DNA from 4 places in the Tatumella citrea genome. Region 2 is predicted to be linked to each of the others. Evidence: predicted binding sites of a transcription regulator. Region 2 holds the regulator's gene; each other region holds the start of a gene.
What was found. The regulator Fur, encoded in region 2, represses iron uptake genes when iron is present. The targets are predictions, from matches to a motif close to ATAATAATGAGAACNACTATCAA.
Positions count from the first base shown of each region.

Region 1 (4,219 bases), 570 kb from region 2:
AACCCCGGTTGTTCCAGATTTACCCGCAGGGGAATTTTATCGAAGCCGGTGCTGACACTCCTTACTTTCAGATTGGTGAGAGTAAATATGGCAAGCCGATTATCGACCGCGTGCTGCGCTATGAAACACCGCTGGAACAGGCGATGCAGTGTGCGCTGATTTCGATGGATTCCACACTGGCCAGTAATATTTCAGTAGGCTTGCCGCTGGATGTGATGATTTACCGTACTGATAGTTACAGTGATGCAGAACAGTATCATCTGACGGATCAGCATCCCTATTTCTCACAAATCCGGCAGCTATGGAGCAAAGGCTTGCTGAGTGTCTTTACCCGTCTGCCACCGCTCGAATTATAATCCTCTCTCTGTGATGACAGCGTACCGCTGTCATCACTCTGTCATCCCCGAAAAGTAATGTGCTTCAGTGCCTTATTCTATCTGTCTCAGGGGGAACCCCGGTGTTTACCGTCGATCATCTGTTGCAGGACTATTGGCCTGAATTCAATGCCTCTGAATGGCAAAAACGTTTTTTACGCCGGGCGATGCGCGAACAGGAATTTATCCGGTTTGCCGCCGAATATCCTCATCTGCACGGCCTGGAAATGGTTGAACAGATTCTGGAATATCTGGATGTCCGCTGTGAACTCACCGCCCGCGAGCTGGAACAAATCCCGGTCAGTGGCCCGCTGGTACTGGTAGCTAACCATCCGCTAGGTGCGTTAGATGGTCTGGCATTATTGCATGCTGTCGCTCAGGTCAGACGCGATGTGAAAATCGTGGCTAACCGTTTACTGATGAGCCTGACCAGCCTGCATCCTGTTCTGCTGCCGGTGGATAATATGGGCCAGAAAACTGGTCGCGAACAGTTATCCGGTATCCGGCAACAACTGGCTAATCAGGGCGTGGTTATCATTTTTCCTGCCGGGGAGGTTTCCCGGTTAAGCAGCAAGGGAATTAAAGATGGCCGCTGGCATCACAGCTTTGTCCGCCTTGCCGCTAAAAGCCGCGCACCGGTACTGCCGGTATTTGTCGCCGGTAAAAACAGTCTGCCTTTTTATCTGACCGCCAAACTCTGCCCGTCAGCGGCTCTGCTTATGCTGGTCAGGGAGATGTTCCGTTGTCGTGGCACTACCGTAAAAATGCAGGTAGGGGCGCGTATTCCGTTTAGCAACTGGCACGATGGACATACTCCTGCCAAAGAAGTGGCCGCGCGGTTACGTAAGCATCTTTACCGGATTGCCCGTGGCCGTCCCGGACTATTTCAGACCGAAAATGCGATTGCCCGGCCTGAAGACAGAGGGGCGGTACGTAAACAGCTGTTCAGCAGTGAACTGTTGGGCAGGCTGCCAGACGGCAAATATATTTTTCTCTGGCAACGGGGCAAGGAAAGCTATGTACCGGTACTGCGGGAAATTGGTCGTTTACGGGAAATAGCCTTTCGTGCTGTCGGGGAAGGCAGTGGCCGGCGGCGTGATCTGGACCGCTATGATGATGACTACTTCCATCTGATGTTGTGGGATGATGATGCACTGGAGATTGTCGGTGCCTATCGTCTGTTACCTACTGCATCACAACTCACCGGGGAAGAAATCCGGGGGATCTACAGCCAGAGCCTGTTTGAATATGATCCGGGGATGCTGCCGGTACTGGCGCAGGGCATTGAACTGGGGCGCAGTTTCGTTCAGCCTGCTTACTGGGGGAGTCGCGGGTTAGAGTACCTGTGGATGGGCATTGGTGCGTTTCTGGCCCGTTATCCACATATTCGCTATCTGTTCGGTCCGGTATCAATCTCTGGCGGTCTTCCGTTGGCGGCACGCGATTTGCTGGTGGCTTTTTACCGGCTCTATTTTCCTCCGGCTGCGGAGCTTGCCACTTCACGCCGTCCTTACCCTGCGTCATTGCCCGAAGTGCTTGCTCAGTTCAGTGGCGATGATTATCAGCAGGATTTACGGCGACTGAAGCGTCTGCTGGCGAATATGGGATGTGCAATTCCGCCATTATATAAACAGTATTCAGAGCTTTGTGAGCCTGGCGGGGTGCAGTTTATTGATTTCGGTAGTGACCCGGATTTCAATAATTGTGTTGACGGTCTGGTGTTGGTGGATTTATCGCTGATTAAGCCGCTGAGATATCAGCGTTATGTCGGGGTATTTACCCGGCAGGATGGCGTGGATGGGGCAGAACAGAAGACAGTAGCGGAAACAGCAGAATAAAGCAGGGGGCTGGCCCCTGCTTTAGCAAATTCGCACAGATTAGCTGTGAGTGGTGCTGTTCATGCGACCCAGGTCTTTATCCAGCAGGAACGCTCCATTAGAGCTGTTTTCCAGCATACCCAGTTTATCCAGAACATTTTTAAAGGTCTTCTCTTCTTCATGCTGCTCAGCAACGTACCATTGCAGGAAGTTGAAGGTAGAGTAGTCCTGAGTAGTCATTGCAGCATGAGCCAGTTCATTGATTTTGCTGGTGATCAACTGCTCGTGTTGATAAGTACGGGTAAACACATCAGACAGAGATTCAAAGGTAACCGGTGGGGCATCAATGCTGCCCAGCACAGGTAATGCACCGGTATCACTCAGGTAATCAAACAGACGCTGCATATGGTCCATTTCTTCACGGGAGTGAGTTTTCAGGAATGAAGCAGCTCCCTCATAACCTTTATCCGCACACCAGGCGCTCATTTGCAGATATAAATTGGCGGAATAGAATTCCAGATTCAACTGATCATTCAGACGAGAAATCATATCAGGGGTAAGCATAGCTGTGACCTTTTAACAGAGATTAGAATTTGTAACTTTATGGTGAACAATTATGCATCACTCAGGTCTTCTTGTGAAGAGGGTGTGTTTATTTTTTTCTTTATTTTTCATATGGTTATTAATACGAATTATTTGGAATACGTAATGAAAGTATTTCTCATTGTTATCTTTTTTAACACTTCCCGATAACTACCCTCGCAACAGGATCGCTACAAATCAATCAGCCGCAGAGTTTTTCGGCAAAAAATGGTGCTAAATTCAACGACCGGCGACAATAAACCCTGCGGGCTGACATACCGTAAACGCCCGGTTTCATGTAACATATGCCCCGCGGAGAGCGGTGACGGGCAGAAATGCGGACCACCGGCCCTCCGGAACAAGTCCGGGGTATTGACTGATGCCGGTGATGACCGCTCAGTTAACTTCGTGATAAACGCCGGTAAAATTTTTCCCGGCCTGCGTGATTTTCCGGAAATGCACTTCTGCAATGCGTTTCCGCCAACAGTGAAGAACCTGTTAATGGCTACAGCACCCTTTTTAGACGAAGTGGCTCGTCGCCGCACATTTGCGATTATTTCGCATCCGGATGCGGGTAAAACCACAATTACAGAAAAAGTTTTATTATTCGGACAGGCCATTCAGACGGCCGGGACAGTGAAAGGCCGTGGGTCCAGTCAGCATGCTAAGTCAGACTGGATGGAGATGGAGAAACAGCGTGGGATCTCGATTACCACCTCTGTGATGCAGTTCCCGTACCGCGACAAACTGGTCAACCTGCTGGATACCCCGGGGCACGAAGACTTCTCGGAAGATACCTACCGTACCCTGACGGCGGTGGACTGCTGCCTGATGGTGATTGATGCGGCGAAAGGGGTCGAAGACCGGACCCGTAAACTGATGGAAGTCACCCGGTTACGTGATACGCCGATCCTGACTTTTATGAATAAACTCGACCGTGATATCCGTGATCCTATGGAAGTCATGGACGAAGTTGAAAATGAACTGAAAATCGCCTGTGCTCCGATTACCTGGCCTATCGGCTGCGGGAAACTGTTTAAAGGGGTATATCATCTGTATAAAGATGAAATCTATCTTTATCAGAGCGGGAAAGGACATACCATCCAGGAAGTTCGTACGGTGAAGGGGCTGAACAACCCACAGCTGGATGAAGCCATTGGTGACGAACTGGCTACTCAGTTGCGTGAAGAGCTGGAGCTGGTTCAGGGAGCATCGCATGAATTTGATCAGGAGGCGTTCCTGCAGGGCCAACTGACCCCGGTATTCTTTGGTACAGCGTTGGGTAACTTTGGTGTCGACCATATGCTGGATGGGCTGGTCAGCTGGGCTCCGGCCCCGATGCCACGTCGTACCGACACCCGTGAAGTTGTCGCGGCCGATGATAAATTTACCGGATTTGTGTTTAAAATTCAGGCCAATATGGACCCGAAACACCGCGACCGTGTG
Region 1 covers NZ_CP015579.1:723,169-727,387, forward strand. Annotated here, with positions in the region: gene A7K98_RS03475 (proteasome-type protease) at 1-356, shown strand, start outside; gene A7K98_RS03480 (lysophospholipid acyltransferase family protein) at 458-2,212, shown strand; gene ftnA (non-heme ferritin) at 2,252-2,755, opposite strand; gene prfC (peptide chain release factor 3) at 3,275-4,219, shown strand, end outside.
Region 1: ftnA (non-heme ferritin) is a predicted target of Fur. The motif match lies at 2,900-2,922, and genes of this name have one in related genera.

Region 2 (4,219 bases):
GATAACTGTATTCATTCATCACTTTGCTGCGTGTATCTGATATAACGCAGGTGTCAGTTTCAAAAATCATGGCAAAAGAAAATACGGATCGTACCACGCTCGATTTGTTCGCCAACGAACGCCGGCCGGGACGTCCCAAAACCAGCCTGCTTTCGCGGGATGAGCAACTGCGGATAAATAAACGCAATCAGCTGAAACGAGATAAAGTCCGTGGATTGCAGCGGGTTGAACTTAAAATGAGCAGTGACATTGTCGATGCTCTGAATTCTCTGGCGGCAGAACAAAACCTGAGTCGAAGTGAGCTCATAGAACAAATCATTCTGGCGCAACTAAAACAGGGCTAGCCCGGGACAACCGCACTCAGGAACAAAACTGGCCGGTTTACAAGTTTCTCACACTACTCAGGTCTGCTATCATCTGCATATCTGTACTGAAATTACAATTATCTGAACTAAAGATTCAAGAGGTTATCCCCACATGGCAATCGTAGGCATCTTTTTTGGCAGCGATACCGGCAACACAGAAAACATCGCAAAAATGATCCAAAAACAATTGGGTAAAGACGTTGCTGAAGTGCACGACATCGCTAAAAGTACCAAAGAAGATTTGGAAGCTTTCGATATTCTGCTGCTGGGTATCCCAACCTGGTACTATGGAGAAGCACAGTGTGACTGGGATGATTTCTTTCCTACCCTGGAAGAAATTGATTTTAACGGTAAGCTGGTAGCGTTGTTTGGTTGTGGTGACCAGGAAGATTATGCGGAATATTTCTGTGACGCTCTGGGCACAATCCGCGACATTATTGAGCCGAACGGTGCAGTTATTGTCGGCCACTGGCCAACCGCCGGTTACCACTTCGAAGCCTCTAAAGGTCTGGCTGATGACAGTCATTTCCTGGGACTGGCCGTTGATGAAGATCGCCAGCCGGAATTAACCAGCCAACGTGTTAGTCAGTGGGTTAACCAGGTGGCAGAAGAGCTACAACTGAAAGAAATCCTCGACGCTTAATAGGGTTTTTCATCAGAATTGTGGTACTGTTAGCTTCAGGCACCTGCGGGAATGACTAAGATGACCAGTAGTTCCCGCATTAATTTCTTCAGCACGGACACGAATCTTTCATCTGTTCAGTGTATACAGACTGAACCGGACAGAAAGCAACGAACTGTCTGTTTTCTCTGCCAGTTACTTGCCTGGTGAGCATTTCACCCGGGGTGTTTTAAGGGCTGTAGTTTCAATTTTGGTGCATCAGTTCTATAATGAACTAAAAATTATAAGGTCATTACCAAACTTCAGGGCTTCTTGCCAAAGTCATTTTTCAAAAGTAACAGGACACAAACTGCATGACTGACAACAACTCCGCATTGAAGAAGGCTGGTCTGAAAGTGACGCTTCCGAGACTGAAAATTCTGGAAGTGCTTCAGGAACCAGAATGCCACCACGTCAGTGCGGAAGACTTGTACAAACGCCTGATTGATATGGGTGAAGAAATTGGCCTGGCCACTGTATATCGTGTGCTTAACCAGTTTGATGACGCGGGCATTGTAACGCGCCATAACTTCGAAGGCGGTAAGTCAGTTTTTGAATTGACTCAACAACAGCATCATGACCATTTAATTTGCCTCGATTGCGGTAAAGTGATTGAGTTCAGTGATGAGTCGATTGAACAACGCCAGCGTGAAATCGCTTCACGGTTTGGTATTAAGCTGACGAACCACAGCCTGTATCTGTACGGCCATTGTACCGAAGGCGATTGCCGCGAAGATGAGTCACTGCATAACGATAAATAATCAGAATCCGTTTTGATTATTCAGGCGATGAAGGGACTATTTTCTACCCGCAATACAGCCTGTACCTGATAAACCCGCACTTCGTTGCGGGTTTTTTGTTATCTGTTTCGGTATTAAAGAGTCCCCCGGGCCAGCTTACTTTTCGCTGTGCCAGCTGTTACTCCAGCGATGATAAAAACGTTTAAACGAGAGTAACCAACGTTTGGTTGCTGATGTACGGCATTGCTGAAAACAGCATTGGTCGTTATCTGTCATGGTCAACGGCACATTCCGGCTAAAGCGTTTCCCATCCGGACTGACTGATCGGACGAGTAAATCACCATTCACCGCCGGCACCTGCTGCGAATTATAACGCAACCATTGCCGGCCTCCATTAGTAGAAAATTCCACGTTGATTCCTGGCAGAGATGTATTTGCCAGCAAACAACCCGAACGAATTTCCGCTCCCGGCACCGGAATTCTGTATGCAATACCGCTGGCATCAAGCCGCGCAAGCACTGACTGACCCAACAGATTCGCAAATCTCTGCCAGTCACTATTCAATCGTCGCAGATCGACATGATGTGTTACGCCCTTCTCAAATCGCCTGCCCTGCTGATAATCCAGTTCCCAGTCAGCTTTATGCCATGCACGTTCAGCAACAGAAAATAACCTCGGATATAACCGGTATTCCATATCCTGATCGGAACGGACGACTTCACTCCAGACCTGTGCTGACATTCCATAAGCCCCGGGCCAGTGACCTTCTGATGTGGCGGCGAATACCTGCCCGTCACGATCTGTCGAAATTTCGGCATTCTGTGGCAAATTATCCGGGGTAAAACCGAAAATTTTCTGCTCATCACTATATCTTGTCGCCCAGTAATAACCAGGTTCCGCGCCGTTCACTTCATAAGGCATATCCAGATACAGATAATCCGGGTTAGAAACTATCACCTGATAGCCTTTATCTGCCCAGTCATTTACTGATTCAGCTCCGCCCCAGTACAGAGTATCCCAGAAGTTCAGGGCATTAGCCGGAGTGGCGAACTGTTGGTTATCACGATTCTCTTTCAGACCGTCCTGCCAGGCCTGAATCCCTTCCAGACCTTGTTTTTGCGCTATTTCACTGACCTGCAAAGCAAACCAGCCAGGCAATGCCTTTAAACTCGTCACCTGCCCGCTTTTCACCAACGATGCACATCGGGCAGATTTCGCCCAGGGTTGGTCCTGACGACTGAGGTTTCGCTGACCTTTACCTGCTTCAGGGTGTGCAACATCAGTATAGCCCGCCCCCAGATAGATATTTTTGGCTTCATCTCCGCCAAAATGCCAGCGGGTCAGGGGTTGCCCGGCCTCCCGATGCATTTGAATAATTTCCGACATCACCTTCTCAGTGAAGCGTAAGGTTGAAGGCAGGCAAGGATTCACAAAACTGGTCCTGTCATAAAACTGCACGGTGGTGACCTGAGAATTATCACCCTCATCCTGTAAGCGATACTCCATTGCCTGTAATGGTCTGCCTTCCGACATCAGTTTTTTATATCTCGCCTCCATTGAAATGACCGCTGCTCTGGCATGCGCAGGTATATCAATTTCCGGCATGATAAGAATCTGTCTGACAGCCGCATACTTCACTATATCGATATAGTCCTGACGAGTGAAATAGCCGCTGCCGGAGGTCGTGTTGTCCGGACCGGAACCCAACTGGGGTAGCAGACAGTGGGTTTCGCTCAGGTCATGGCAACGTTGCCCTCCAACCTGAGTGAGCCCGGGTAACCCCGGTATCTCAATTCGCCATCCTTCATCATCACTGAGATGCAAATGCAGGACATTGAGCTTGTATGCCGCCATCTGATCCAGGGTACGCAGAATAGCGGCTTTAGAATGAAAGTTTCTGGCAACATCAATGAAGATTCCGCGGTAAGCAAAACGAGGTGCATCATAGATTGTCATTACAGGAATTAGTGGTTCGCCCTGCAACGGAATCAGTTGCAATAATGATTGCAGGCCATAAAACACACCCTGTTCGTCATATCCGGTGACCAGGATTTTTTCCAGGGAAATTGCCAGCCGGTAGGCTCCTTGTTTTATTTTTTGCCCCTGAAATTCTGATGGTTCAATTTTTGTCTCTAACGGATAACCTTGCCCGGAAGTGATACCGGCAGATTTCAGTGCCTGATTCACCATGAGAGCAGTCTCTGCAGGTAGCGCTGTCAGATCTTCCTTAACTCCTTGTTTCAGATTAATATCTTTTTCACTTAATACCACCTGCAGCGGTGTAGGAATAATTTGACCACGCAATTCTTCGGGATCCAGCCAGCGTGTGTGCTGGTTTTTCTGATAACGATTCCCGGCGGTCATCAGGACATTGACATCAGATGTTGCCCGCCGCCACTGACTAAAGGGTACTTCAGCCATTTCCGTGAGCGAAGAAGTCGCAGTGGCCGCAA
Region 2 covers NZ_CP015579.1:1,289,775-1,293,993, reverse strand. Annotated here, with positions in the region: gene ybfE (LexA regulated protein) at 69-344, shown strand; gene fldA (flavodoxin FldA) at 478-1,008, shown strand; gene fur (ferric iron uptake transcriptional regulator) at 1,341-1,787, shown strand; gene A7K98_RS06180 (family 20 glycosylhydrolase) at 1,923-4,219, opposite strand, start outside.

Region 3 (4,219 bases), 580 kb from region 2:
CACCCCTTTAGCAATCATGGCTCCTGCCAGCAGCAGTAAACTGTCACCCGGCAAAAAAGCCGCGGGCAGTAACCCGTTTTCCAGAAACAGCATGCAAAACATCACCGCGTAGACAATCCAGATAACATGCGGATCCGCCAGAACGGCGAAATCCTGATGCCACAGGGCATGGATTATCTCGTGTAAAGCACTCATTTTTCTTCCCGTAACCTGACCCGTGTCAGGGTTTCATACTGCGGGCATCCGTCATACAACGACAAATCCCTGTAATAAATTTCCGGCCACAATGGCCGGATGCGTTGTCAGGCATAACGAGCCAGCCGGTCGAAACCTGCGGCCAGATCAGCGATTAAATCATCCACGTTTTCCAGCCCGATATGCAGCCTTATCAGTGTCCCCGGTAAGTGAGGCTCCTGATCCGGTCGGATAGCGGCAATTTCATCAGGCTGATTGGCGAGGATCAGAGATTCAAAGCCGCCCCAGGAATAAGCCATGCTGAAATGTTGGAAGTTATCCAGGAAGTCAGCCAGTGCTTCACGTGACAGTTCGCGACGCAGAATAAACGAAAATAAACCGCTGCTGCCGGAAAAATCACGCTTCCAGAACTCATGACCGGGAGACTGTGGCAGTGCCGGATGATTGACCCGCCAGACCTCTTCCCGCTCCGCAAGCCATTCAGCAACCTGAATGCTGCTCTCTTCATGCTGACGTAATCTTACCCCCAGGGTACGCAGGCCGCGTGAAGTCATATAGGCGGTATCTGCATCAACCATCTGACCCATCAGGTAAGAGTTTTCGCGCAGGGTGTCCCAGCAGCGCTGATTGGCGACTGCGGTACCGATCATCGCATCGGAATGTCCTATCAGGTACTTAGTGCCAGCCTGGATAGAAATATCAATTCCGAAATCGAGTGCGTTAAACAGCACTCCTGCCGCCCAGGTATTGTCCATCATAATGATGGCATTCGGGGCAGCCTGGCGAATGGCGGCGACAATGGCGGGAATATCCTGAACCTCCATAGTGATGGAGGCCGGGGATTCAAGAAATACCACCCGTGTTTCCGGCTTCAGCCACTGAATAATCTCCGCTCCGCTGATGTGAGGGAAGAAAGTGGTAGCTACGTTCAGTTTACGCAGGATCACATTGCAGAAATCGCGGGTGGGTTCATAGACCGAACCACTCATCAGTACATGATCGCCGCTTTCAACAAACGCCAGAATAGCATTGGTGACTGCGGCGGCTCCGCAAGGGTAAAGGGCACAACCAGCACCATTTTCCAGTTCTGTCATCGCATCCTGCAATGAAAAGTGGGTCAGAGTCCCGCGGCGCCCGTAAAACAACTCTCCACGGGTGCGCCCTGCGGCGGCACGTTTTTTATCAGCAACGGTGTCGAAGACCAGAGAAGATGCACGCTGAATAACGCTGTTAACTGCGCCGGCAGTATAACGTTTCTGCCGGCCGGCACTGACCAGTGTGGTTTCCAGTTTTTTATCTGTTTTTTTGTCTGTCATTGATTCCTGCTCTGCCTGTAAATACCTTTACTACAACTTAACATGAAATGTTGCTCAGGCCAGAGTATCAAAGAAAAATCGCGGGCCGGATAACACGGAGAGTAACGGATTACTGCTGTTCAGCTGTCCGGCGTAACCACAAAACGTCACAGATGTCAGCCACGAATATTGGAAGAATTTGTAAATACTAATGATAACTACTATCAATTAAGCTGTGTTTTGGTATCATCGCGTGATTGCAAGAAATTAACCGTTGAGATGGGGTAGTACAAGTGGTGACCAATAATTTGATGCAAACGGATCTGTCCGTTCTGGGCATGTATCATCATGCTGATATTGTTGTAAAAGTAGTAATGATAGGCTTGTTGCTCGCCTCTGTGGTTACCTGGGCAATCTTCTTCGGCAAGTTTACAGAACTGAGTTCGGCCAAACGGCGCCTTAAATCAGAACAGAAAGCCCTGAAAGAAGTGCGTACATTACAGCAGGCCGTCGATGTTGCCAGCAAATTCGCTGCCAACAGTCACAGTCGCAGTCTGATTGCAGAAGCTCAGGATGAACGTCAGCTTTCTGCCGGCGCAGAAGACAGTGACGGTATCAAAGATCGTACCGGTTTCCGTCTGGAGCGAAGAGTCGCAGCCGTCGGTCGTTATGCATCACGGGGTAATGGCTTCCTGGCAACCATCGGTTCTGTCGCACCGTTTATCGGTCTGTTCGGTACCGTATGGGGCATCATGAACAGCTTTATCGGGATTGCTCAAAGTCAGACCACTAACCTGGCAGTCGTGGCTCCGGGGATTGCCGAAGCGCTGCTTGCTACTGCGGTAGGTCTGGTTGCAGCAATTCCTGCGGTAGTGATTTATAACGTATTTGCACGGATGATTGCTGGTTATAAAGCTTCATTAAGTGATACTGCCGCTCAGGTATTATTGCTGCAGAGCCGTGATCTGGATTTAGGGCAGAGCCATGAGCCGGTAGATCTGCGGGCTTCCGCACATAAACTGCGGGTGAGTTAATTGTTATGGCGATGCATCTGAAAGATGATTTAGAAAGCGATGGGGAAATGAGTGAAATTAACGTAACGCCGTTTATCGACGTTATGTTAGTGCTGTTAATCATTTTTATGGTTGCAGCGCCTCTGGCCACCGTAGATGTCAAAGTTAATCTTCCGGCTTCAACCAGCGTTCCTCAGCCTCGTCCGGATAAACCGGTCTATCTGAGTATTAAAGCGGACAAACAACTGTATGTCGGCAACAATGAAGTCTCAAAAGAACAGCTGGTTTCGGCCATTGATTCACTGACCAGTGGCAACAAAGAAAGCACCATCTTCTTCCAGGCGGATAAAGATGTGGACTATGCCACGCTGATGAGTGTGATGGATCAATTGCGTGCCGCAGGCTATCTGAAGATTGGACTGATGGGGCTGGAAACCGCCGGAACTACCGCGGGCAACTAATTCCTGTACCAGTCCGAACTAAATGAACCTCCCTTTCGGGAGGTTTTTTTTTGCCACCGTTTAGAAATAGTCTGATGTTTACAATCTGCCGGTTGTTGTTTTGTTACCAAATTGTATGTTTCTGTAAATCATAAAGATGACTGTCGTCACATCTTTCTGCTGGTAACCGGGGTAAATAAACAGTGCAGACTAAAACTATAACGGCAGGGCTGAGCAATGAATAATTCGGGTACATCTTCTCCGGCGGCTAAAACCAGCGGAGCTAAATCTATTTTCCGTGTGACCAGCGGAAACTTTCTTGAAATGTACGACTTTATGGTGTTTGGCTACTATGCCACCGCCATTTCAAAAACCTTCTTCCCGGGCAATGACCCTTATTCATCGTTGATGCTGACACTGATGACCTTTGGTGCCGGTTTCCTGATGCGCCCTCTGGGGGCCATTATCCTCGGTGCTTATATTGACCATCATGGTCGCCGTAAAGGGTTACTGCTGACCCTGGGACTGATGGCTATTGGTACTCTGACTATTGCTCTGACCCCGGGTTATCAGACGATTGGCGCGGCGGCTCCGTTAATTATCCTCGTAGGTCGTTTATTGCAGGGATTCTCCGCCGGGGTTGAACTGGGTGGGGTTTCCGTTTACCTGTCTGAAATCGCGCCGAAAGGGCGCAAAGGCTTCTATGTCAGCTGGCAGTCGGGGAGTCAGCAATTATCGGTTATCTTTGCTGCGTTACTGGGGTTAATGCTGAATCACTGGCTGGACAAAGGTCAGGTGACAGACTGGGGTTGGCGTATTCCGTTTATTATCGGCTGCCTGATTGTTCCCTTCCTGTTTTATATCCGCCGTATGCTGGAAGAGACAGAGAGTTTTCAGCAGCGTAAACATCGTCCCGGCATGACAGAAATTATGCGTTCAGTGGCCAGCAACTGGGCACTGGTTCTCGCCGGGATGCTGATGGTGGTTACCACCACCGTCATGTTCTATATGATTACGGCCTTTACCCCGACCTTTGGTAAGACAGTGCTGATGATGACGGACCACCAGAGTTTTATGGTGACGCTATTTGTCGGTGTATCGAATTTATTCTGGCTGCCGGTGATGGGATCGTTGTCTGACCGGATTGGTCGCCGCCCGCTGCTGATAACCTTCACCCTGTTAACTATGCTGACTGCGTGGCCAGTGCTGAAGTGGATGGTAGCGGCACCGTCGTTTGGTCATCTGTTAACTGCCGAGCTGTGGTTGTCATTCCTCT
Region 3 covers NZ_CP015579.1:710,233-714,451, forward strand. Annotated here, with positions in the region: gene A7K98_RS03415 (DedA family protein) at 1-195, opposite strand, end outside; gene metC (cystathionine beta-lyase) at 303-1,511, opposite strand; gene exbB (tol-pal system-associated acyl-CoA thioesterase) at 1,787-2,524, shown strand; gene exbD (TonB system transport protein ExbD) at 2,530-2,964, shown strand; gene tcuC (MFS transporter) at 3,181-4,219, shown strand, end outside.
Region 3: exbB (tol-pal system-associated acyl-CoA thioesterase) is a predicted target of Fur. The motif match lies at 1,696-1,718, and genes of this name have one in related genera.

Region 4 (4,219 bases), 530 kb from region 2:
GACCTGCTCTTTTTCATCCGCGCCCATCTTGTGATTAAGTACCACATCAATGATCACGCTGATCTTATTCTGTTGCAGAGCATTTATCGCTGCCAGTAACCCTTCTTTATCTCCGTACTTGGTCGCACGGGTTCCTTTTTGATCAAATTCGCCAAGATCAAACAGATCATAGATATCGTAACCCACTGAGCTTCCGCCGGAATCACCTTTGCAGGCCGGTGGCAGCCAGACACCTGTGATACCAATTTCTGACAGCCATGCGGCTTTTTCGGCAGCTTCCGGCCAGAGTTTGCCTCCGTCCGGGTAATACCAGTGAAAAAACTGAAACAGCGTAGGATTCTGCATAGTCGTTTTCCCATAACAAGACCGGTGGATGAAGTATGGTGCAGGATGGAAAAAAGTAGCAGCGGAGCTCAGAGAATTGTGTAAAAAACATCCACCAAAAGATAAAGACTGTTCAGCGCATTCCCTCACTGACGTAGTCTGCGAACAGGGCAAAAGTGAAGAAACAGGGCGATAATGCCGTGGCCACTTTTCCCGGCCACAGACAGTACACCCCGTGCTGACGATTTAGCGCAATACAGCAGCAGAACGAGACAGAGCACTGATCAGTTGGTCATTTTCTGAAACGGTTCTGAACGGTGACGGATACTGACGACGTGTATAGCCGTAACTGAGGCCGTGGCGGGGATCAGCGAATGCCTGCTGTCCGCCAGCCCCGCTGTGACCAAATGCGCCCTGACCGAGCGAAGGATAATATTCAGCGCTGGCATGAAAACCGACGGAAAACGCTTTGAAGTTTTTCAGTACCAGATCCTCGCCTCGTGACTGAATCTGTGTGACCTGCGACAGTGTCTCTGCTGTCAGCAGTGGTGGTTTATTTTCAACCTGACTGGCTGCCACAGCATACATTTTTGCCAGACCACGGGCAGAAGCTACACCGCCGAAAGATATCGTCCCCGAACGTCTGGCCTTCAGGGAGTTGACCAGTGCCCAGAGCGGCGGGTTGTCGGGATGATGGCGGTTAAACGCAATGCCAGCAATGCTGTCAGCTGCAGGAGCATTAGCCAGCAACTCCGCCAGTTTCTCAGGGGTAAGATCACCCGCTAAAGTTGGCTGATAACGCGAGTCCAGGGCCTCTGGCATCCCCAGGAAAAAATCCACGTCGTAAGCCTGCTGCACCCGTTCAGAAAAATGCTGCTGAACAGTTCGGCCGGTGACACGGCAGACCACTTCGTTCAGCAGAGCTCCAAACACCAACGCGTGATAGCCAAAAGCAGAGCCCGGGTTCCAGTAAGGACGTTGTCTGGCCAGCTGTTCAGCCACTCGCCGGTCATCGGTCAGCTCATCGGCAGTGAAGCCGTAGTCAGCACCAGGCAAACCCGCCTGATGACTCATCAGCTGACGCAGGGTGATATTTTCTTTACCCTTTGCTGCAAATTCGGGCCAGTAATAACTGACTTTTTCATCCAGGCTGAGCAGCCCGTCCTGTAGCAACAGCGCCACGACTAAAGCTCCGGCACCTTTACTGGCAGAATAAGTATCAAACAATGCATCAGCCGTGGTTTCCGGCCCGCTCCATAAATCAACCACCAGCTTTCCGTGGTGGTAGGCTGCCAGCTGAGCACTTAACTGCCCATTTTCGGCTGCCACAACTTCAGCAAAGGTGCTTTTTACTGCTTCAAAACCGGCAGCAACACTGCCATGGATCAGGTTTTCATCATTCATCACAGATGCCTTAATGGGGATACAGACGGCATATCTGGCACTGAGCGACCAGTAATCCGAATTTCATAAATTATCCGTTGTTTTTCGAATATAAAACTCAGTACTTAAGGTTTTATTAAGAATTAAATAATTTATACCTCACATTTCGTGCCAAATAACAATTTATTACACAATGTTTCAACCCCTACCGGTTTACTTTCAGCGCTATTCGGGATATTTCATATACTCATGAAAATGATATTAATTGTAATTATCATTTAGGATTAAGTGACGGGGAATTCTGGTGTTAGCAACTTTTGTTATCGCACTGCGTGAGGGGCTCGAAGCTGCTCTGATCGTCGGCATTATTGCCGCGTTTTTACGTAAAAACGGGAAAAGTCTGGGTGCCATGTGGGCAGGAGTCGTGCTGGCCGTTTTCCTTTCATTACTGGTCGGTGTTGGCCTCAGCCTGACCGAACGTGCTCTGCCTCAGGCCAGCCAGGAAGCGATGGAAACCGTGATTGGTCTGGTGGCTGTATTTTTTGTAACCGGAATGGTGATGTGGATGAACAACCACGCCCATGAAATTAAGCGCCAACTGGAAAGCGAAGCCGCCGTTGCCATCCGACAATCCAGTGCCATGGCGCTGGCCAGCATGGCTTTTCTGGCTGTCCTTAAAGAAGGCTTTGAAACCAGCGTCTTTTTGCTGGCGACCTTCTCAGTTGCTCAGTCTGCCGTCTGGGCGGTGGCAGGTGCTGTTCTTGGGTTGATCCTGGCTGTCGTCATTGGCTGGGGTATCTATATCGGTGGTGTCAAACTCAACCTGGGTCGTTTCTTTCGCTATACCGGCATGTTCCTGATTCTGGTTGCCGCCGGGTTGATTATCAGCGCTCTGCGTAGCGGTCATGAAGCTGGCTGGCTGAATATTGGTCAGCAACGGGTTGCTAATCTCAGTTGGGCCATCCCTCCCGGATCAGTACGTTCAGCACTGATCACTGGTGTTCTGGGTATTCCAACCGATCCCCGGTTACTGGAACTATGTGGCTGGGGTATCTACATCGTGCTGGTAGGTATTCTGGTCTACTGGCCACGTCATTTACGACCTTCAGCCACCCGCAGCCGCCAGTTACTGTTTGGTTCGGCCGCGGTACTGGCACTGGCTGCACTGGCGCTATTCAGTGGTTATCCCCGCGCGACCCTGCAACTTCCTGCCACAGCCCCTCTGCAAGGTGGTGGAACGGCTACTGTGCAGAAACAATCTGCCGGGGGCTACCAGTTACAGATTACCACCGCTCAACAGAAGCAACTTAGCTATGAGCTTGCCGACGGCCAGCAAAAAAGCTCAGAGCAGCGAGGTGTCGTATTGCAGCAATGGAATATTACCCGTCAGCCGGAAGTGAGTGGTCTGCCCGCAACGCTGACCGTCGATCAGGTCCTGGCACTGTACGGTAATCGCATTCCGGTTGGGTTAAGTCCGGCGCAGCACCCCGGCCCGTATAACGTTAGCTGGCAGGTCAACTGCTCGGTGGATGCTGAAACGGCAGGCCAGGCGCTCTACAGTGCAGCCGCTCACACCACCACGCTGATGACCCTTTCCGGTGGCGGTTTATTGTCTCCACGCACCTATACTGCCCGCAGCCCAATGCCGCAGGTCGGTTGTGACTGGCAGCTGGATGACAGCTGGCAATCTCAGGTCGATGACGCCATGCAAAATGTAGTTCAGGCACAGTTGCGTCATACCTTCTGGGCTATTCAGTTGCCGCTACTGTTAGGTTTGCTGGCCATTATTTTACTCATTCTGGCATTGCGCCGCCGGGACGATTCCCGTCAGGCATCTGATGCTGGTTATCGTTCTGTTTCTCCTGAAAACAAATAAAGGAACTATTCATGCTCAAATCTGCTTTTATTAAGAAACCCTCTGTTCTGAGTTCAGCAATCGTTTCGGCACTGTTACTGGTCTCGGTTGATGCAATGGCAGCCGGTGGTGCAGCTCCGGTGAGCAATGGTGTATCTCAGGTGAATGTCACCTTAACCGGCGCAGAAGGCGGAACATGTATCGTTGACCACAGCAGTGCCAAGGCTGGTCCGGTGACTTTCACCGTAGTCAACAAAACGGCTACTGCAATCACTGAACTCGAATTACTGAGTGACAACCGTATTCTTGGTGAAAAAGAAAACCTGGCTCCGGGGCTGCCTGCGGCTAAGTTCACTCTGACACTGGATGGCGGCAAATATCAGATTTACTGTCCTGGTGCTAAGCAGGAACTGATTAACTTTACCGTCACCGGTAAAAGTGCAGCTAAAGCCACCGGTAGTACTGCTGAACTGCTGAAGCAAGGTACTGTGGGTTATTCTGCCTATGTAAACGGTGTGGTAGACGCGATGGTAGTGGCGGTTGATCAGCTGAAAGCCGATATTGATGCTGGTGATCTGGAAAAGGCAAAAGCCCAGTATGCAAAAGCCCGTCCGTTCTACGAACGTATCGAATCTGATGTCAGCGGTTTCGTACTAC
Region 4 covers NZ_CP015579.1:762,856-767,074, reverse strand. Annotated here, with positions in the region: gene amyA (alpha-amylase) at 1-345, opposite strand, end outside; gene A7K98_RS03645 (serine hydrolase domain-containing protein) at 571-1,728, opposite strand; gene efeU (iron uptake transporter permease EfeU) at 2,012-3,583, shown strand; gene efeO (iron uptake system protein EfeO) at 3,595-4,219, shown strand, end outside.
Region 4: efeU (iron uptake transporter permease EfeU) is a predicted target of Fur. The motif match lies at 1,963-1,985, and genes of this name have one in related genera.